3 regions of the Cupriavidus sp. Met-2 genome follow, and region 2 is predicted to be linked to each of the others. Evidence: predicted binding sites of a transcription regulator. Region 2 holds the regulator's gene; each other region holds the start of a gene.

The links. The regulator sigma-54, encoded in region 2, starts transcription at its own class of promoters, with help from an activator protein. The targets are predictions, from matches to a motif close to TGGCANGNAANCTGCTTT.
Region 1: urtA (urea ABC transporter substrate-binding protein) is a predicted target of sigma-54. The motif match lies at 1,957-1,974, and genes of this name have one in related genera.
Region 3: WD006_RS05330 (phenol hydroxylase subunit) is a predicted target of sigma-54. The motif match lies at 2,443-2,460, and genes of this name have one in related genera.

The regions. Positions count from the first base shown of each region.
Region 1 covers NZ_JBBHZL010000001.1:938,071-944,217, forward strand. Annotated here, with positions in the region: gene cyoB (cytochrome o ubiquinol oxidase subunit I) at 1-709, shown strand, start outside; gene cyoC (cytochrome o ubiquinol oxidase subunit III) at 715-1,359, shown strand; gene cyoD (cytochrome o ubiquinol oxidase subunit IV) at 1,360-1,710, shown strand; gene urtA (urea ABC transporter substrate-binding protein) at 2,029-3,288, shown strand; gene urtB (urea ABC transporter permease subunit UrtB) at 3,389-5,026, shown strand; gene urtC (urea ABC transporter permease subunit UrtC) at 5,028-6,147, shown strand, end outside.
Region 2 covers NZ_JBBHZL010000001.1:135,594-141,740, forward strand. Annotated here, with positions in the region: gene ptsN (PTS IIA-like nitrogen regulatory protein PtsN) at 1-27, opposite strand, end outside; gene hpf (ribosome hibernation-promoting factor, HPF/YfiA family) at 504-857, opposite strand; gene WD006_RS00685 (RNA polymerase factor sigma-54) at 908-2,386, opposite strand; gene lptB (LPS export ABC transporter ATP-binding protein) at 2,510-3,301, opposite strand; gene lptA (lipopolysaccharide transport periplasmic protein LptA) at 3,327-3,971, opposite strand; gene lptC (LPS export ABC transporter periplasmic protein LptC) at 4,034-4,660, opposite strand; gene WD006_RS00705 (KpsF/GutQ family sugar-phosphate isomerase) at 4,664-5,647, opposite strand; gene WD006_RS00710 (monovalent cation:proton antiporter family protein) at 5,798-6,147, shown strand, end outside.
Region 3 covers NZ_JBBHZL010000002.1:29,203-35,349, reverse strand. Annotated here, with positions in the region: gene WD006_RS05340 (FadR/GntR family transcriptional regulator) at 1-478, opposite strand, end outside; gene WD006_RS05335 (sigma-54-dependent Fis family transcriptional regulator) at 573-2,201, opposite strand; gene WD006_RS05330 (phenol hydroxylase subunit) at 2,529-2,726, shown strand; gene WD006_RS05325 (aromatic/alkene monooxygenase hydroxylase subunit beta) at 2,770-3,765, shown strand; gene WD006_RS05320 (MmoB/DmpM family protein) at 3,777-4,049, shown strand; gene WD006_RS05315 (aromatic/alkene/methane monooxygenase hydroxylase/oxygenase subunit alpha) at 4,078-5,625, shown strand; gene WD006_RS05310 (phenol hydroxylase subunit P4) at 5,642-6,004, shown strand; gene WD006_RS05305 (NADH:ubiquinone reductase (Na(+)-transporting) subunit F) at 6,025-6,147, shown strand, end outside.

The DNA.
Region 1 (6,147 bases), 800 kb from region 2:
CGTGATCATCGGCGGCGTGCTGTTTGGCTACCTGGCCGGCGTGACCTACTGGTGGCCGAAGGCCTTCGGCTTCAAGCTGAACGAGCGTCTGGGCAAGTGCGCCTTCTGGTGCTGGCTGGTGGGCTTCTACTTCGCCTTCATGCCGCTGTACGTGCTGGGCCTGATGGGCATGACCCGTCGTCTGAACCACACCGACAACCCGGCCTGGACGCCGTGGCTGCATCTGGCCGTGGTGGGCGTGGTGTTCGTGGCGCTGGGCATCTTCTTCCAGGTGCTGCAGATCGTCGTGTCGATCCGCGACCGCAAGAAGCTGGCAGACGTGACGGGCGACCCGTGGGGTGGCCGCACGCTGGAATGGGCAACCTCGTCGCCGCCGGCGTTCTACAACTTCGCGCACACCCCGGTGGTGCGTGACCTGGACGCGTTTGCCGACATGAAGGCACGTGGCGAGACGATCCGCACGGATGGCTTCGAGCAGATTCACATGCCGAAGAACACCGCGGCTGGTTTCTACATGGGTGCATTCAGCCTGGTGCTGGGCTTCGCGCTGACGTGGCACATCTGGTGGCTTGCCGCCGTGGGCCTGATCGGCATGGTCGTGGCGTTCATCCGCCGCGCCAACGATGACCACATCGATTACTACGTGCCGGCCTCCGAGGTCGAGCAGATCGAAACGCGCTACCAGCAGCGCATTGCTGCCCAGGGCTGATAACCATGTCGACAGAAGTTCTTGACCGCTTCGGGGCGAAAGCCCCCGCGCATGCGCACTCGCACGACGAGGCGCACGACCACGCGCATCACGACACCAGCGAGAACACCGTCTTCGGTTTCTGGCTGTACCTGATGAGCGACTGCATCTTGTTCGCGTGCCTGTTCGCCGCCTTCGCCGTCCTGCGCGGCGAAGTGGCGGGTGGCCCGTCGGGCAAGGAGATCTTCGAGCTCAACTACGTGCTCGTGGAAACCGCCATCCTGCTGTTCTCGTCGATCACCTACGGCTTTGCCATGGTGTCGATGCAGAACCATCAGAAGGGCCGCGTGATGTTCTGGCTGGGCGTGACGTTCCTGCTGGGCGCCGCGTTCATGGGCATGGAAATCAACGAGTTCGCGCACCTGATTCACGAGGGTGCCGGCCCGAGCCGCAGCGCGTTCCTGTCGTCGTTCTTCACGCTCGTGGGTACCCACGGTCTGCACGTTGCCAGCGGCATGCTGTGGATGCTCGTGCTGATGTGGCAACTGTCGAAGAAGGGCCTGACCCCGGTCGTGGCCAAGCGCCTGAACTGCCTCAGCCTGTTCTGGCACTTCCTGGACGTGGTCTGGATCGGTGTGTTCACCGTGGTCTACCTGATGGGAGCAATGTAAATGGCACAGCAACACGCTTCGACCGCCGCTCACGGCGCGTCGCATGGCCACAGCAGCGTCAAGTCGTATGTGATCGGCTTCGTGCTGGCGGTGATCCTGACCGTGATTCCGTTCAAGATCGTCATGGACGGCACGATGGAACGCGGCACCATGCTGTGGATCATCCTGGGCATGGCGGCCGTGCAGATCGTCGTGCACCTGAAGTACTTCCTGCATCTGGATGGTTCGAACGGTCAGCGCTGGAACGTGATGGCGCTGCTGTTCACGGTACTGATCCTGTTCATTGTGCTGGCCGGTTCGCTCTGGATCATGCACAACATGAACGCCAACATGATGCCGTGGATGAAGTAACGGTTCATACGGTCGTTTGAAAAACGGGGCCTTTGGGCCCCGTTTTTTATTGGCCACGGTGCGCAACGCACCGGCATCGGCCACGGCTGCACCGGTTCACGCCGGACCGCACCCGAACGGCGCTGCACATTCGCGGTGCGCCGGCGGATTTCCCTCTGGCCCCGCCGGCGGCACCAGCGTGGTGCGGCACGGTCCCCCTCTCGTCGATTTGTCACGTAATGGTGACCCGGTCACGCGTGTTTCCCTTGGCACGCTAGTTGCAGATGTGCTCTCCGGGGTGCGTAGTCCCTAATCACATACGACAAACTGGGAGCTGCAATGAAACGACGTGACATGCTGAAGCTGTCGGCGGTGGCCGCCGCGGCGATGATCGGTACCAGCCCGCTGATGGCGCAGACCAAGGAGCCGATCAAGGTCGGCATCCTGCATTCGCTATCGGGCACGATGGCCATCTCCGAAACGTCGCTCAAGGACGTGGCGCTGATGACGATCGACGAGATCAACAAGAGCGGCGGCGTGCTGGGCCGCAAGCTCGAGCCCGTGGTGGTGGACCCCGCTTCCAACTGGCCGCTCTTCGCGGAGAAGGCGCGTCAGCTCATCACCAAGGACAAGGTGGCGGTCACGTTCGGATGCTGGACGTCGGTATCGCGCAAGTCGGTGCTCCCGGTCTATGAGGAAACCAACGCGCTGCTGTTCTACCCGGTGCAGTACGAAGGTGAGGAGATGTCGAAGAACGTGTTCTACACGGGCGCGGCACCCAACCAGCAGGCGATCCCGGCGGTGGAATACCTGATGAGCAAGGAGGGCGGCGGTGCGAAGCGCTTCTTCCTGCTGGGTACCGACTACGTCTATCCGCGCACTACCAACAAGATCCTGCGTGCGTTCCTGAAGAGCAAGGGCGTGGAGGACAAGGACATCGAAGAGGTCTACACCCCGTTCGGTCATAGCGACTACCAGACCATCGTCGCCAACATCAAGAAGTTCTCGCAGGGTGGCAAGACCGCCGTGATCTCCACGATCAATGGCGACTCGAACGTGCCGTTCTACAAGGAACTCGGCAACGCCGGCCTGAAGGCCAAGGACGTGCCGGTGGTGGCCTTCTCGGTGGGCGAGGAAGAACTGCGCGGCATCGACACCAAGCCGCTGGTGGGCCATCTGGCTGCATGGAACTACTTCATGTCGGTCAAGAACCCCGAGAACGAAGCGTTCAAGAAGCAGTGGGCCGCGTGGGTCAAGGCCAACAACCTGCCGGGCGGCGACAAGCGCGTGACCAACGACCCGATGGAAGCTACCTACGTGGGCATCCATATGTGGGCGCAGGCCGTGAAGAAGGCAGGCAGCACCGATCCGGACAAGGTGCGTGCCGCGATGTACGGCCAGACCTTCAAGGCGCCGGATGGCTTCACGCTGACGATGGGTGACAACCACCATCTCTACAAGCCCGTGATGATTGGCGAGGTCAAGGGCGACGGCCAGTTCTCGGTGGTGTGGAAGACGCCGAAGCCGGTCCGCGCGCAACCGTGGAGCCCGTTCATCGCCGGCAATGAAGGCAAGGCGGACAAGGTGGCGGGGAACTGACGGTCTGTTGCTCCCACTCCCGTGCTCGGGAGTGGGAGCAAACCACAGGTGAATGCCAACAACCCCAAGATGCGATCCATCGCGCGAACCAGGCTCCTGAATGCACCGACCCAATATCCGTACATGGCTGCGTGTCATGCTCGCCGCGCTGCTGCTGGCCGCGGCACCGTTGTGGGCCGCCACGCCGCTGACGCAGGCCGACCTCAAGCCATTGGCCGAGGATGACTACGATGCCAAGACCGCGGCGCTGAACAAGCTCACTCAGGCGCCGGCGGAGCAGGCCGGCCCGATCCTGAAGGCCTTGCAGGATGACGCGCTGCAGTACGCGCCCTCAGTCGGCATGGTGCGCCAGGATGGCGACAAGACCGTCGACGCGGTCACCGGCAAGCCGGTCACCGTGAAGGCGGACGAGCTCGAATCGCTGACGCTGAATAACAGCCTGCGCGCCATCGTCGATAGTGCCGCGAGCAGCCTGGAGCTGCAGTCACCGGACATCGCGGTGCGCACGCAGGCCATCAGTACGCTGTTCGATCAACCGGAGAACGCTTCGCGTGCGGCGGTGGAGGCCGCGCGCAAGGCCGAGGCCGATGCCGGACTGCGGGCGAGGCTCGACGTGATCTGGGCCAACACGGTTCTCGCGCAAGGTGCCGAAGCGGGCCGGGACGCGCGTATCGAGGCGATTCGCATCCTCGGCCACGACAGCAATCCGCAATCGCGCCAGAAGCTGATGCCGCTGGTCGAGCGCGACGCGGCCGGCAAGTACAAGGAGGCCGACGAAGGCGTGCGCGTGGCCGCGCAAGTGGCCATTGACCAGTTGCGGACCGAACAGCGCCGCGCCGAACTGCTCGGCAACCTGTTCGCGGGTCTGAGCCTTGGCAGCGTGCTGCTGCTGGCGGCGCTGGGTCTGGCGATCACGTACGGGCTGATCGGCGTCATCAACATGGCGCACGGCGAGTTTCTGATGATCGGCGCCTATGCCACCTACGTGGTGCAGACGCTGTTTCGTGCCTACGCGCCCAATGCGTTCGACTGGTACCTCGTGGCGGCCGTGCCTGCGTCCTTTCTGGCTGCCGGAGCCGTCGGTTTCGCGCTCGAGCGAATCGTGCTGCGCCATCTCTATGGCCGCCCGCTGGAGACGCTGCTGGCCACGTTCGGTGTCAGCCTGCTGATGATGCAGGCCGTGCGTACGATCTTCGGCGCGCAGAACGTCGAGGTGGCCAATCCCGCGTGGATGAGCGGCGGCATCGAGGCACTCGCCGGGCTCGTGATTCCGTACAACCGCATCATCATCATCCTGTTCGCGCTGGGCGTGGTGACGGTGGCATGGGCCGTACTGAATCGCACGCGCCTGGGTCTGTTCGTGCGCGCCACGACGCAGAACCGCACGATGGCGGCCTGCGTGGGCGTGCGGACGTGGAAGGTGGACAGCTACGCGTTCGCATTTGGCGCCGGCATCGCGGGGCTCGGCGGTTGCGCGCTCTCGCAGATCGGTAACGTGGGCCCGGACCTGGGGCAGGCCTACATCATCGACTCGTTCATGGTGGTGGTGCTGGGTGGCGTCGGGCAACTGGCGGGCACGATCGTGGGCGCGTTCGGCCTCGGCATCATCAACAAATTCATCGAGCCGTTCTATGGCGCGGTGCTGGCCAAGATCTTCGTCCTCGTGCTGATCGTGCTGTTCATCCAGAAGCGGCCACAAGGACTTTTCGCGCTCAAGGGGCGCAGCGCGGAGGCCTGACATGAGCAGCTTTTCTTCGAAATCCGGCAAGTCATTCACGCTATCCGTGCCGGAACGCCAGCCGTTGTTCTCCACGCGCATGTGGATGGCGATGGCGGTACTGACCGTGGTCGTGGCGATCGGCGTGCCCGTCTGCGCGCTGGTCGTGCCGGAAGGCCACGCGCTGCATCTGTCGGCCTATGCGTTGACGTTGATCGGCAAGATCATGTGCTTCGCGCTGGCGGCCATTGCGCTCGATCTGGTGTGGGGCTATTGCGGCATCCTGAGCCTCGGCCATGGTCTGTTCTTCGCGCTGGGCGGGTATGCGATGGGCATGTACCTGATGCGGTCGATCGGTCGCGAAGGTGTCTACAAGAGCGATCTGCCCGATTTCATGGTGTTCCTGGACTGGAAGGAATTGCCGTGGTTCTGGCATGGCACCGAGCACTTTCCCTACGCATTGCTGCTGGTGGTACTGGTGCCGGGCGTGCTGGCGTGGCTGTTTGGCTTCTTCGCGTTCCGGTCCCGCATCAAGGGCGTGTACCTGTCGATCATCACGCAGGCTATGACGTACGCCGCGATGCTGCTGTTCTTCCGCAATGAAACGGGCTTCGGCGGCAATAACGGCTTTACCGACTTCAAGCGCATCGCCGGCTTTGCCGTGGCTGCGCCGCAGACGCGTGCCGCGCTGTTCGTGCTGACGTTCCTTGCACTGCTGGCCGGATTCGTGGCCTGCCGCTATATCGTCACGTCCAAGCTCGGCCGGGTGGTGACCGCCGTGCGCGACGCGGAGATGCGCGTGATGTTTTCGGGCTACAACCCGCTCGGGTACAAGCTGTTCGTGTGGACGTTCTCGGCTGTGCTTTGCGGCATTGCCGGAGCGTTGTACGTGCCGCAGGTCGGCATCATCAACCCGAGCGAAATGTCGCCCGCGAACTCGATCGAAATGGCGGTGTGGGTCGCCGTCGGCGGGCGCGGCACGCTGATCGGGCCGGTAGTGGGGGCATTCCTGGTCAACGGCGCGAAGACAATGTTCACGGCCTACTTCGCGGAGTACTGGCTATTCCTGCTCGGCGCGATGTTCGTGCTGGTGACGCTGTACCTGCCCGATGGCGTGGTGGGCCTCTGGCGACGCCTGCGTG
Region 2 (6,147 bases):
TGGCAGCAATTTGGCCAAACGATTCATGGGCGATGCACGAGGAGTCAGAAAGGCGAGCCGACGCACATGAGTCGTCCCGCTGCGTTGGGCAATTCAGGCTATTGAGCGCAAAAGGACGCCCGCATTGGAGCGTCCGGCCATTATAGAGCAGGGCCACTGCGCACTTGTGCGCTGCGGCGCCGGCGCCGCGAGTGGTGCCGCGAGCTTGCCGGTCGGATTGCCCACCCAGAAAACTGCCACCCGCCATCGCGTGATCTTTTGCCACGCGGAATGCCGGGCCGGTTGTCCGGGGCCGTCCTGTCTGTAGTTGTTGTATGGCGCAGCATACACCGAGCGGCGTCAGTTGCGAACACCCCCGGCTGACCAAATGTTGCAGGGCTGGTACTCGGGTAACGGGTGCGCCAGCGGCGCGTCCGCCTCGCGCCCATCAAAAAAGCCGCGCAGATGCGCGGCTTTGCTCTTCCTATCTATCCTCTAAGGGGCGACCTGGTGTCGCCGCCAACTTATTGTTGTTGTAGTTGTTCGGCGGCCATCTGGTACTTGACCGCTTCCCGGTCATGCCCTTGCACGCGGTCCTTGTAGCGGATCACCTGGCGGTCGAGCTTGTCGACCAGGCAGTCGATTGCAGCATAAAGGTCTTCATGATGCGCTTCGACGAAGATGTCCTTGCCCTTGAGGTGCAGGTTGATTTCCGCGTACTGACGCTTGTCCTTTTCCTTATGGTTGTCTACGGATAGCAGCACGCTTACGCCAATGACCTGATCGAAATGTCTGACAATTCGCTCCAGTTTCGTTTCCACATACTCACGCAGCGGCGGCGTGATGTCGAGGTGGTGTCCACTGATCTTGAAGTTCATAGCGCTTCTCCTTCTGAAAGAGCCGCACCAGGCAGGCGGTTGCGGCTCGGCTACAAAGTCTTGCGGAGATTGACTGCGGGGATCTTCAGCGCTTCGCGGTACTTGGCCACCGTGCGGCGTGCGACCACAAAGCCCTGTTCGCCCAGCAACTCGGCGATGCGGCTGTCGGAAAGGGGATTCCTGGGTTCTTCGGCTCCTATCAGTTGCTTGATCAGCGCGCGGATCGCCGTGGATGAGGCCGCGCCGCCAGTCTCCGTGGAGACGTGGCTACCAAAGAAGTACTTCAACTCGAAAGTACCCATCGGCGTGGCCATGTATTTATTCGTAGTCACCCGGGAAATGGTCGACTCGTGTAGACCCAGTGTATCGGCAATCTCCCGCAAAACCAAGGGGCGCATCGCGATTTCCCCGTGCGAGAAAAAGTTCCTTTGACGCTCCACAATTGCCTGCGCAACACGCAGGATCGTGTCGAAACGCTGCTGAATGTTCTTGATGAGCCACCGCGCCTCCTGGAGCTTCTGCTGCAGCCCGGCCGCGCCCGCTTCCCCTTTTGCACCGCGCAAAATCTGCGCGTACATGTCGTTGATGCGCAGACGCGGCATCACGTCGGGATTGAGCTGTGCGATCCAGCTACTGCCACTCTTGCGCACGAACACATCCGGTACCACGAAGTCCGCTTCCGGACGGCTGTAGGCATGTCCGGGATACGGTGCGAGCGAGCGGATCAGATCGTGCGCGGCCTTAAGTGCAATTTCGTCAACCTGCAGGGCTTTCTTGAGCCGCGTGTAGTCACGCACGGCCAATAACTCCAGGTGGTGGTTGACGATCGATAATGCAAGGTCCCGCTGCGGATGTTGCAGACGGCGCAGTTGCAGGGTGAGGCATTCCGCCGCGTTGCGCGCACCCACGCCAGGCGGGTCGAAGCTCTGCAGCAGGGTCAGTATCGCCTGCACTTCATCGACTTCGAATTCGAGTTCCTTGGGCAGTTCCGAACAGATCTCGTCGAGCGTTGCGCCCAGGTAGCCGTCGTCGTCAAGCGACTCGATCAGGAAGATGGCCAGGCCCTTGTCACGCGTGGAGATCTTCAGCGGCGTGAGCTGTTCCATCAGGTATTCGCGCAGCGTGGGTTCCGCTTCGCGAAGCTGCATCGGCGTCTTCTCGTCATCATCGCCCTGAGGCCGGCGAGCGAAATCGTCCAGGCTCCAGTCGCTGCCGTAATCGTCACCCGCGCTGTCGCCGTAGCTGTCGTCTTCGCCATTGGCGCCGTTCGCGCGATCGTCGCCGTTACCTTGCGGTTCGGAAGATGCTGGCGCCGGGGCGCTTTGCACGTTGACCGACCCGTCCGCGGCCACGCGCAGCGGGCTTTCGATCCAGTCGTTCTCGCGTTCGAGCAGTGGATTCTCGGTCAGCGCCTGCTCGACTTCCTGTTGCAGCTCCAGTGTGGATAACTGCAGCAGCCGGATGGACTGCTGCAGTTGAGGAGTCAGAGCCAGATGCTGGGAAAGTCGAAGCTGAAGCGATGGTTTCATGCGACCTATTCTATGCGCATCTTCCCGTTGTTGGAACGGAAATTGCTATCGCCTATCGCTGACACTTCGTGATCGCCAACGGCTAGTTGACGAATGCTGCAAAGCGGCGTCGCGGCCGCTTGATCACATGCGGAAGTTCTCGCCCAGATAGACGCGTCGCACAGACTCGTTGGCGATGATTTCCTCGGGCTGTCCCTCGGCCAGCACGGTGCCTTCGCTGATGATGTATGCGTGGTCGCAGATGCCCAGCGTTTCGCGCACGTTGTGGTCGGTAATCAGCACGCCGATGTTGCGTGCCTTCAGGAAGCTGACGATGCGCTGGATCTCGCCCACGGCGATCGGGTCCACGCCCGCGAATGGTTCGTCGAGCAGGATGAAGCGCGGCGCCGACGCCAGCGCGCGCGCGATTTCCACGCGGCGGCGCTCGCCGCCCGACAGCGACAGCGCCGGGTTGTTGCGCAGGTGGGCGATCTGCAGGTCATCGAGCAGCGAGTCGAGCCGGCGATCGATTTCCTGCTTGGGCAGCGGCTTGCCGTTGACCACCTGCAGTTCCAGCACCGCGCGGATGTTCTCCTCCACGTTGAGCTTGCGGAAGACAGAGGCTTCCTGCGGGAGGTAGGACAGTCCCATGCGCGCGCGCTCGTGGATGGCCAGGCCGCTGATGTGCTGGCCATCGAGCACGATATCGCCTTCGTCCAGCGCGACCAGTCCGACGATCATGTAGAACGACGTGGTCTTGCCCGCGCCGTTCGGGCCGAGCAGGCCGACGACCTCGCCGCTCTTGACGTCGAGCGAGACGTCCTTGACCACGGTGCGCGAGCCATAGCGCTTCTTCAGATGGCGCACGACCAGCGTGCTGCTATCCGTGGATGGGGCGGAAGAAGCCTGATCGGCGAGCGTGGCGGTATCGTTCATCGGGTACGGATAGAGCTTGAAACGGTCAGGGCTTGGCCGGCTGTGAGGACGGCTTCAGGTCGAGCGGCGCGCCGGCGGGCGCGCTGGCCTGGTTCGCGCGCGGCGACAGCACAGCGCGCACGCGGCCAGAAGGGTTCCCGGCTGACGCGTTGTTGTCGCCGCCGGTTGCGGTATAGAACTCATTGCGGCTGTCGTACGTGATTACCGCGCCGCGGATTTCATCCAGGATCTTCGCGCCGACACCGGAAACACGCGCCGCGCGTGCATTGCCGATCAGCTTGTTGATCTCCGACTTGCCGTCGTATTCGATGCGGTCACCCCAGCCGTCGATGTACTCGTCCACGCCGTCGCGTTTCTGGCGGATATAGGCCTGGCGGCCCGGCTTGGAGGTGGCGATGGCGTACTGGTAACCCTCGGGGTCGGTGCGGAGTTCGGCGGCGTCAGACTTCAGCACCATCGTGCCCTTGGTCAGCACCACGTTGCCGGTCAGAGTGTAGATCTGCTTGACGTCATCGTAGCTGGCATTGTCGGCTTCCAGCACCAGCGGCTTGGTCTGGTCCGCGCGCTCGGCGAAAGCAGGCTGGGCCAGGAACAGGCCGATGGCGGCGATGGCCGCCATCAGGGCGGGCGCGGTGCGGCGACAGGACGATGTCGTCAGGGAAGCAGTCATTTTTGGCTTTGCTGAAAGGGGAAGGCAGCAGTCAGGCGGACGGTGGGGCGCAAATCCCGATGTCACTGGGCGCTGGCCTGCCCCGGCGAATTCATGATGATGGTGCCGCGAACGTTACCCAGCAATTGTACTTCGCGGGTGACGTTGTTGAAGATCAGGCCGTTGGCGTTCATTACCGACGGTCCGCGCGTCAGTTCCACGGGCTTGTCTGTCTTGACGATGTCGTCGTTGACCAGCAGCTGAAAGTACTGCGACGCCGCCGTCATGCGCGGGTCCTTCGACACATCGGTACCCGCCTGGCGCACGATGAACGCATTGCCGTACAGGTCGATGATCGAGCCCTCGGCATTCATCACGCCGCGATTCGCGTTGGCGGTAACGGGCGGGCGATCCGGCTCGTAGTTGCGCATGGCCGGCGTGGTCACCTCGTAGGTCTGGTCGTCCTCGAAATGGACCATCTTCACGCCGGTGAAGCGGATCTTGGTATTGCCATCCTCGGCCAGTTCCGTGGCCGAGAAGCGGTCCATGTAGTAGTCGGGGACGTGCCGCTTGACCTGCGCCTGCGCCGTGGCTTCATGCGGCGAGTTGATCTGCACGAGCCAGAACGTGCTGCCGGCAACGATCGCCATCAGCAGCAGCGGCAGCAGCCGCATGATCAGGCCGGTGATTCTGGACAGGAACTCTGGCATTGATCAGATGACCTTGGCCCGGGTCAGGTCATGGATGTGGAGCGCGCCCGCCAGGTGGCCATCGTCATCGACGACGAGCAACTGGTTGATGCGGTTCGTTTCCATGATCTGCACGGCTTCCACGGCGAGCTTGTCGAGATGCACGGTGTGGGGGTTGCGGTGCATGACCTCGCCGATCGGCACGGTCTTCCAGTCGCGCGGCGTTTCCAGCAGGCGGCGCAGGTCGCCGTCGGTGAACACGCCCACGGCGCGGCCGTCGGGGTCCACCACGGCGGTCATGGCCATGCCCTTGCGGGTGATTTCCATCAGGGCCTGGGCCAGCGGCGTGCTTTCACGCACCGCAGGCACCGCATTGCCGGTGCGCATCACGTCGCGCACGTGGGTGAGCAGCTTGCGGCCCAGCGCGCCGCCGGGGTGCGAGCGCGCGAAGTCGTCTTCGCCAAAGCCGCGCGCGTCGAGCACCGCCACGGCCAGCGCGTCGCCCAGCGCCAGCGCGGCGGTGGTGCTGGCGGTCGGGGCCAGGTTCAGCGGGCAGGCCTCCTGCGCCACAGCACCGTCGAGGTGGGCGTTGGACAGTTTGGCTAGGTTCGATTCGGCGTTGCCGGTGATCGAGATCAACCCGGCGCCGATGCGCTTGACGATCGGAATGATCGCCAGCAGTTCGGCCGTTTCACCGGAATTGGAGAAGGCGATCAGGACGTCGTCGCGCGTGATCATGCCGAGGTCGCCATGGCTGGCCTCGGCGGGATGCACGAAGAAGGACGGCGTGCCGGTGGATGCCAGCGTGGCGGCCACTTTGCGGCCGATATGGCCCGACTTGCCGATGCCGGACACGACGACGCGCCCGGTGCAGCCGAGAATCATCTCCACCGCCGTCGTGAACGCGGGCGTGAGCCTTCCGGCCAGCGCGGAAACGGCCTCGGCTTCGATTTCAAGGGTCTGGCGGGCGAGCCTGAGTGCTCGATCCGCATCGAAATTGGCTATCATGGCGTCGGAGTATACCAACGAATGCGATGGCGTCTGGCCCGGCTTTCCAGCCTTTTGCCGCCTTGACGACCGCCGCGCTTGCCGTGTTTCGCCGGCAGGGCGCAAATGCCGGGACGGCGCGCGTGCCTGGCTGGTACTTTTCAATCGCCGATGCATTCTCCGCTGGAACTGACCCTGGTGCTGCTGGCCGCTGCCGTTTTTGGCGTGGTGGCGTTCCGCATGTTGCAACTACCGCCGATGCTCGGGTATCTGGCGGTCGGTATCCTGATCGGCCCGCACGCGCTCGGCCTGGCCAGCGATTCGGGCCAGACCAAATACCTGGCCGAATTCGGCGTCGTCTTCCTGATGTTCTCGATCGGGCTCGAGTTCAGCCTGGCCAAGCTGCGCGCGATGAAGCGGCTGGTGTTCGGGCTGGGTGGATCACAGGTCATCCTGTCGATGCTGGCTGTGGTGCCGGCGAGCTGGATGTTCAACTGGCTGTTCCCGTTGTCCTGGCAGGC
Region 3 (6,147 bases), on a different contig from region 2:
GCAGGTAGTACTTGTTGTGCGTGGCCGTGGCGATGGCGATATGGAACTGGATATCGGGTTCCACGCCGTGATCGGCATCATCAAGCTGGGCCGCCAGTGCGTCGAGCAGAGCGCCCATGCGGGCAATGTCCTGCTCCGTCCGGTGCAACGCGGCCATCGCGGCAGCGGCACTTTCCAGATCAAGGCGCAGCTCGAAAATATCGGCCAGATCGGTGTTATCGGCGCCGCCGCTCAGACGGAAACCGCTGTCACTGACGCGGGAACGCACAGTGCTGCCCAGACCCTGGCGGCTTTCGACCATCCCAAGCGACCGCAGATGCTCGGTCACCTCGCGGATCACGGCAGCGCTGACACCGTAGCGCTCGGCCAGTTGCTTGCCGGTCGGCAGCCGGGCGCCCACGGGAAACGTGCCGTCGGCAATCTCGCCACGCAACTGCTGGATGACGCGCTCGGTCAGAGTGATGGGTCGGGTCTGCATGGGACGACACCTTACCCTTTTCTGGTTATATGAAAACCTAGGGTAAATACTTAATAACTCGGGTGTCGAGCGGGCTGGGCCAACTGTCCCAACCCTACTTCTTCAACCGATACGCCAGCTGCGGCCGCGTGATCCCCAGCATCCGCGCCGCCGACGACAGGTTGCCACGCGTCGTCGTCATCGCCAGTTGCATCAGCTTGGCTTCGATTTGCGGCAGGGACACCTGCTGGTTGAGCAGTTTTTCGATCAGCGCGTCGGCATCCTGGCTGGGCTCCTCGCTACCGGCAGCCTGCTGGCTGGCAAACAGATGAGCGACGTCGATCATCCCGGTGGCAGGCGCCAGCAAGACGCCACGCTCGATCATGTTTTCGAGTTCGCGGATATTGCCGGGCCACGGGTATTGCACCAGCGCATCGCGCGCCCGCGTGCTCAAGCCGCGCACCTGCTTCTGATACAGCGCGTTGAAGCGCTGGATGAATGACTGGGCGAGCTCGGGGATGTCTTCCTTGCGCTCGCGCAGGGCGGGGATCGAGATCGGATAGGTGCTGATCCGGTAGAACAGGTCAGCACGAAACTGGCCGTGCTTGATCGCCTGCGCCAGATTGACGTTGGTGGCGGCGATCAGGCGGACGTTGACCTTGCGCGCCTCCACGCCACCGAGCCGTTCCACTTCGTTGTTCTGCAGCACGCGCAGCAGCTTGACCTGCGCGGCCGGCGGCAGGTCGCCGATTTCGTCGAGGAACAGGGTGCCGCCATGCGCGCGTTCAAAGCGGCCGGGGCGCGACTGCTGGGCGCCCGTGTAGGCGCCTTTTTCCACGCCGAACAGCTCGGATTCGATCAACTCGTGCGGGATCGCCGCGCAGTTGACCGCGACGAACGGCTGCTCGCCGCGCGGGCCGTGATCGTGCAGCCAGCGCGCGAACATCTCCTTGCCGGCACCGGTCTCGCCCGTCAGCAGCACGGTGATATGGCTGTCTGCTGCGGCGGAAAGCAGGTTGAAGGCTTCACGGAACGCCGGCGACTGGCCGATCAGGTTGCCCTGGTTCGCGCCACACAGTGTTTCGCGCAGTGTGCTGACTTCCTGCTGCAGGGTGAGCAGGTCGCTGATGACGGAGTCGGGTTCGAAGTACTTCAGGTAGTCGGGGTCGTTCCACGTCTCGGCCGGCTTGCCGACGATGCGGCAGAGACTGTCGCCGCGCCGCTCGCATTCGGTTTCCTTGTAGATGACCAGCCGGTCCATGAACGTGCTGCTGTAGCCCGATGCGTAGCCAAGCTGCACCCAGCAGCCAGACTCCTCGCGGGGCAGGGACTCCATCACGGGCGCTTCGCCCTCCCATGAGTCCTGCCAGAGAAACTCGCCATAGAAGTGGCCGGTGTCGCGGTCGATCTCCAGGCGAACCGGGTCCACGCGCGTGACGCCTTCGAGCATGTGCAACTGCGGCCCCCAAAGGAAGGCATCGTTGGGCGAACTGGCCAGTTCTTCACTGCGCTCGCGCTTGACCATCTCGGCATCGCGCATGCCTTGTGCATAGCCCATGCGGATCAGCAGCCCCTTGCCGCGCTCCACGCCGAGCGTATCGAGGATTTCCTTGCGCAGGTAGCTCAGCGCTTCGGTGTGCATCAGCACCATGCGCGACTGGCCAAGGCGAATCTGCGCGGCCTTGGCGTCGATGGTCAGTAGCGAAGCCAGCTCGAACGGCGGCTGCGCGGGGGGTGTTGTCATCCTTGTCACTCCAGATTCCGGCGGGCTTTCGAGCCTCGTTTTTGCGTAGCCTAGCACGGCATCCGGCGTTGCCGGAGCCCGGAAATCCCGCATCAGGAGCGCGTGCTGCGGCGCAGCGCGAGACGATTTGATCATTTGATCAAATCCGCCTGAATCACCTCATCAAATCATCAAGCGGGTTGGCCGGCCAGAATGCGGCCGATTGGCCGCAAGCCCTTGCGCCACAACGGTCTGCATCGCCTGGCACGCCATTCGCTATAGCTCTCCCACCTGAAATCACGAGACAACGCACACGCACCGCGATGTGCGGCGCACCAGGAGCGAGACATGACATATCCCCCTCAGGCACTTCAAGGTCACTGGCATCACCATGCCCCGCGCTACGTGCGCGTGACCGGGCGCAGCGAGCGTTGGGTGGAGTTCGAGTTTTCGATCGGCGATCCACAGATCTACGTCGAACTGGTCATGCCGCCCGAGCAGTTCCAGTCGTTCTGCGCCGAGCAGCGGGCCGAGCTGCTGCAGTGATACCCAAAAACGCCCCCACTCGACATCCGAGGAGACAACCACCATGCAAATCGATATCCGGACTGACGCCAGCGTCACTCCGATCCGGCAGACCTTCGCGCATATCGCGCGCCGGCTCGGCGCCGACAAGCCGGCCACGCGCTATCAGGAGGCGATGTACGACCTGCAGCCGGTCACGAGCTTCCACTACCGGCCGCTATGGCAGCCGCAATACGAGCTGTACGACGCCCGGCGCACCCGCGTGGTCATGCAGGACTGGTATGCGCTGAAGGACCCGCGCCAGTACTTCTACGGCGGCTACGTCAATGCGCGCGCCCGTCAGCAGGAGACGATGGAGAAGAACCTTGAGTTCGTGGACAAGCGCGGGCTGCTGAGCCGGTTGCCCGACGATGTGCGCGAGCTGCTCACGCTGGGCGTGGTGCCGCTGCGCCACGTCGAATGGGCGGCCAACATGAACAACGCGTCGATTACCGCCTACGGTTTCGGGTCGGCCATCACGCAGGCCGCGATGTATCACACGATGGACCGCCTGGGTATCGCGCAGTACCTGACCCGCATCGGGCTGCTGATCGGCGACAAGGCCGCCGTGGACCAGGCCCGCGCCGCCTGGATGGAAGACATGGCCTGGCAGCCGCTGCGACACGCGGCGGAGGACCTGTTGGTGCGCGATGACTGGTTCGAGCAGCACGTGGCGCAGAACCTGGTGCTCGATGGTCTGATCTATCCGCTGGTCTACCAGCAGTTCGACGCGCGCCTCTCCGCAACCTGGCCCGCGTTTTCGCTCGTGACCGATTTCATGTCCGCCTGGTACGCCGAGACCACGCGCTGGGTCGATGCCACCGTGAAAACGGCCGCACAGGAAAGCCCGGAGAACGCGGCGGTTATCGCTGGGTACGCCTTCGGCTGGCTCGATCGCTTCACGCACGCGCTGCGCCCGCTGGCGCACCGGCTGTTCGGCGAGGATGCCGAGTCCGAACTGGCCAATGCCGTCGAAGCGCTGGGCAAGCGCCTGAGCGGTCTGGGCCTGGCACGTCAATGACGGAGACAACCATGAGCGACGCCATCGTATTCATCGCCCTCCAGACCAACGACGACATGCGCCCGGTGATCGAGGCGATCGAGGCCGACAACCCGCACGCCACCGTCAACCACTACCCGGCGATGGTCAAGATCGACGCGCCGGGGCGGCTGGAGATCCGCCGCGCCAGCGTGGAGGAGCGCATCGGCCGCCCCTGGGACGTGCAGGAGCTGCAGCTTGGCCTGATTTCCCTTGCAGGAAACATCGACGAAACCGAAGACCAGTTCGTACTGGCGTGGCGCTGAGCCAGAACCCCAAGACAGGAGACAAACCATGACAACCGCCACTGCCATCGCCTCCGCCGCCCGCGCGGCGACCCGTCCGAAGCTCTCGCTCAAGGAGAAGTACGCGGTACTGACCCGCGACCTCGGTTGGGAGACCACGTACCAGCCGATGGATAAGGTGTTTCCGCACGACAAGTTCGAAGGCATCGTGATCCATGACTGGGACGGCTGGGAAGACCCGTTCCGCCTGACGATGGATGCGTACTGGAAATTCCAGTCCGAGAAGGAGCGCAAGCTCTACGCGATCATCGACGCGTTCCAGCAGAACAACGGCCAGCTCAACGTGACCGACGCCCGCTACATCAACGCGCTGAAGCTGTTCCTGACCGGGGTGTCGCCGCTGGAGTACGCGGCGCACCGTGGCTTCGCCATGGCGGGCCGTAATCTGCGCGGCGTTGGGGCGCGCGTGGCGTGCCAGATGCAATCGATCGACGAACTGCGGCATTGCCAGACCCAGATCCACACGATCAGCCACTACAACAAGTTCTTCAACGGTTTTGCCGACTGGCGCCATCTGCATGACCGGCTCTGGTACCTGTCCGTGCCGAAGTCGTATTTCGAGGATGCGATGACCGCCGGGCCGTTCGAGTTCATCACGGCGATCTCGTTCTCGTTCGAATACGTGCTGACCAACCTGCTGTTCATGCCGTTCATGTCCGGCGCGGCCTACAACGGGGACATGGCCACGGTGACGTTCGGCTTCTCGGCGCAGTCCGACGAGTCGCGCCACATGACGCTGGGCCTGGAGGTGGTCAAGTTCATGCTCGAGCAGGACCCTGCCAACCGGCCGATTATCCAGAAGTGGATCGACAAATGGTTCTGGCGCGGCTACCGGCTGCTGACGCTGGTGGCGATGATGATGGACTACATGTGCCCCAAGCGCGTGATGAGCTGGAAGGAGGCGTGGGAGATCTACTTCGAGCAGAACGGTGGGGCGCTGTTTGCCGATCTGGCGCGCTATGGCATCCGGATGCCCAAGTATCACGAGCAGGCCGCCAAGGAAAAGGATCACCTGTCGCACATCGCATGGTCGATCTTCTACAACTTCAACCACGCCGCGGCCATCCACACATGGGTGCCCGAGCCGCACGAAATGGACTGGTTGGCGCAGAAGTATCCCGACAGCTTCGACACGCATTACCGGCCGCGCTTCGACTACTGGAAGCAGCAACAGGAGGCCGGCCAGCGCTGGACCAACCCGGGCCTGCCGATGCTGTGCCAGGTGTGCCAGATCCCGATGGCCTTCACCGAACCCGACGACCCGACACAGATTTGCTATCGCCATGCGGAGCACAACGGCGAGCACTACCACTTCTGCTCGGATGGCTGCCGGGACATATTCCAGGGTGAGCCCGAGAAGTACGTGCAGGCATGGCTGCCAGTGCATCAGATTTTCCAGGGCAACTGCGGCGGCCCAACGCTGCCCGAGGTGCTCGACTGGTACCACCTGAAGCCCGAGGATCGCGGCGACTACGCCGATTCGCCCGACCGCGCGAACTGGGAGCGCTGGACCGGGCAAGGCAACAACCGTTCGTAAACAAGGAGACCAGATCATGCCAGTCATCGCATTGGAACCGGGCTACACCGGCGAGGTCCGCGACCGGATCGAAAACTTCCACGGCAACCAGCTTGTGTACTTCGGATGGGACCAGCACCGGTTGTTCTGCAGCCCGTTCACGCTGCCGCTGCCGCCCGACATGCCGTTCGGCGCGTTGGTCTCCGATGTCATCGTGCCGCTGCTGGGCGCGCACCCGGAAGGCGCCCGGATCGACTGGGCGCAGGTGCAGTGGTTGCGTGGCGATACGCCATTCACGCCGGATGCGGCCGCAAGCCTGGTCGACAACGGGCTTGGCCACAAGTCGCTGCTGCGCCTGCGTACCCCGGGCCTGCCGGGCATTGCCGGCTCGGCCAACTGAACTTGCTGCAGGAGGTTGCCATGACCTATCAGCTCACCATCGAGCCGCTCGGCCAGACCATCGACATCGCCGAAGGACAGACCGTGCTTGACGCCTGCCTGCGCGCCGGCGTGTGGCTGCCCCATGCCTGCGGGCATGGCTTG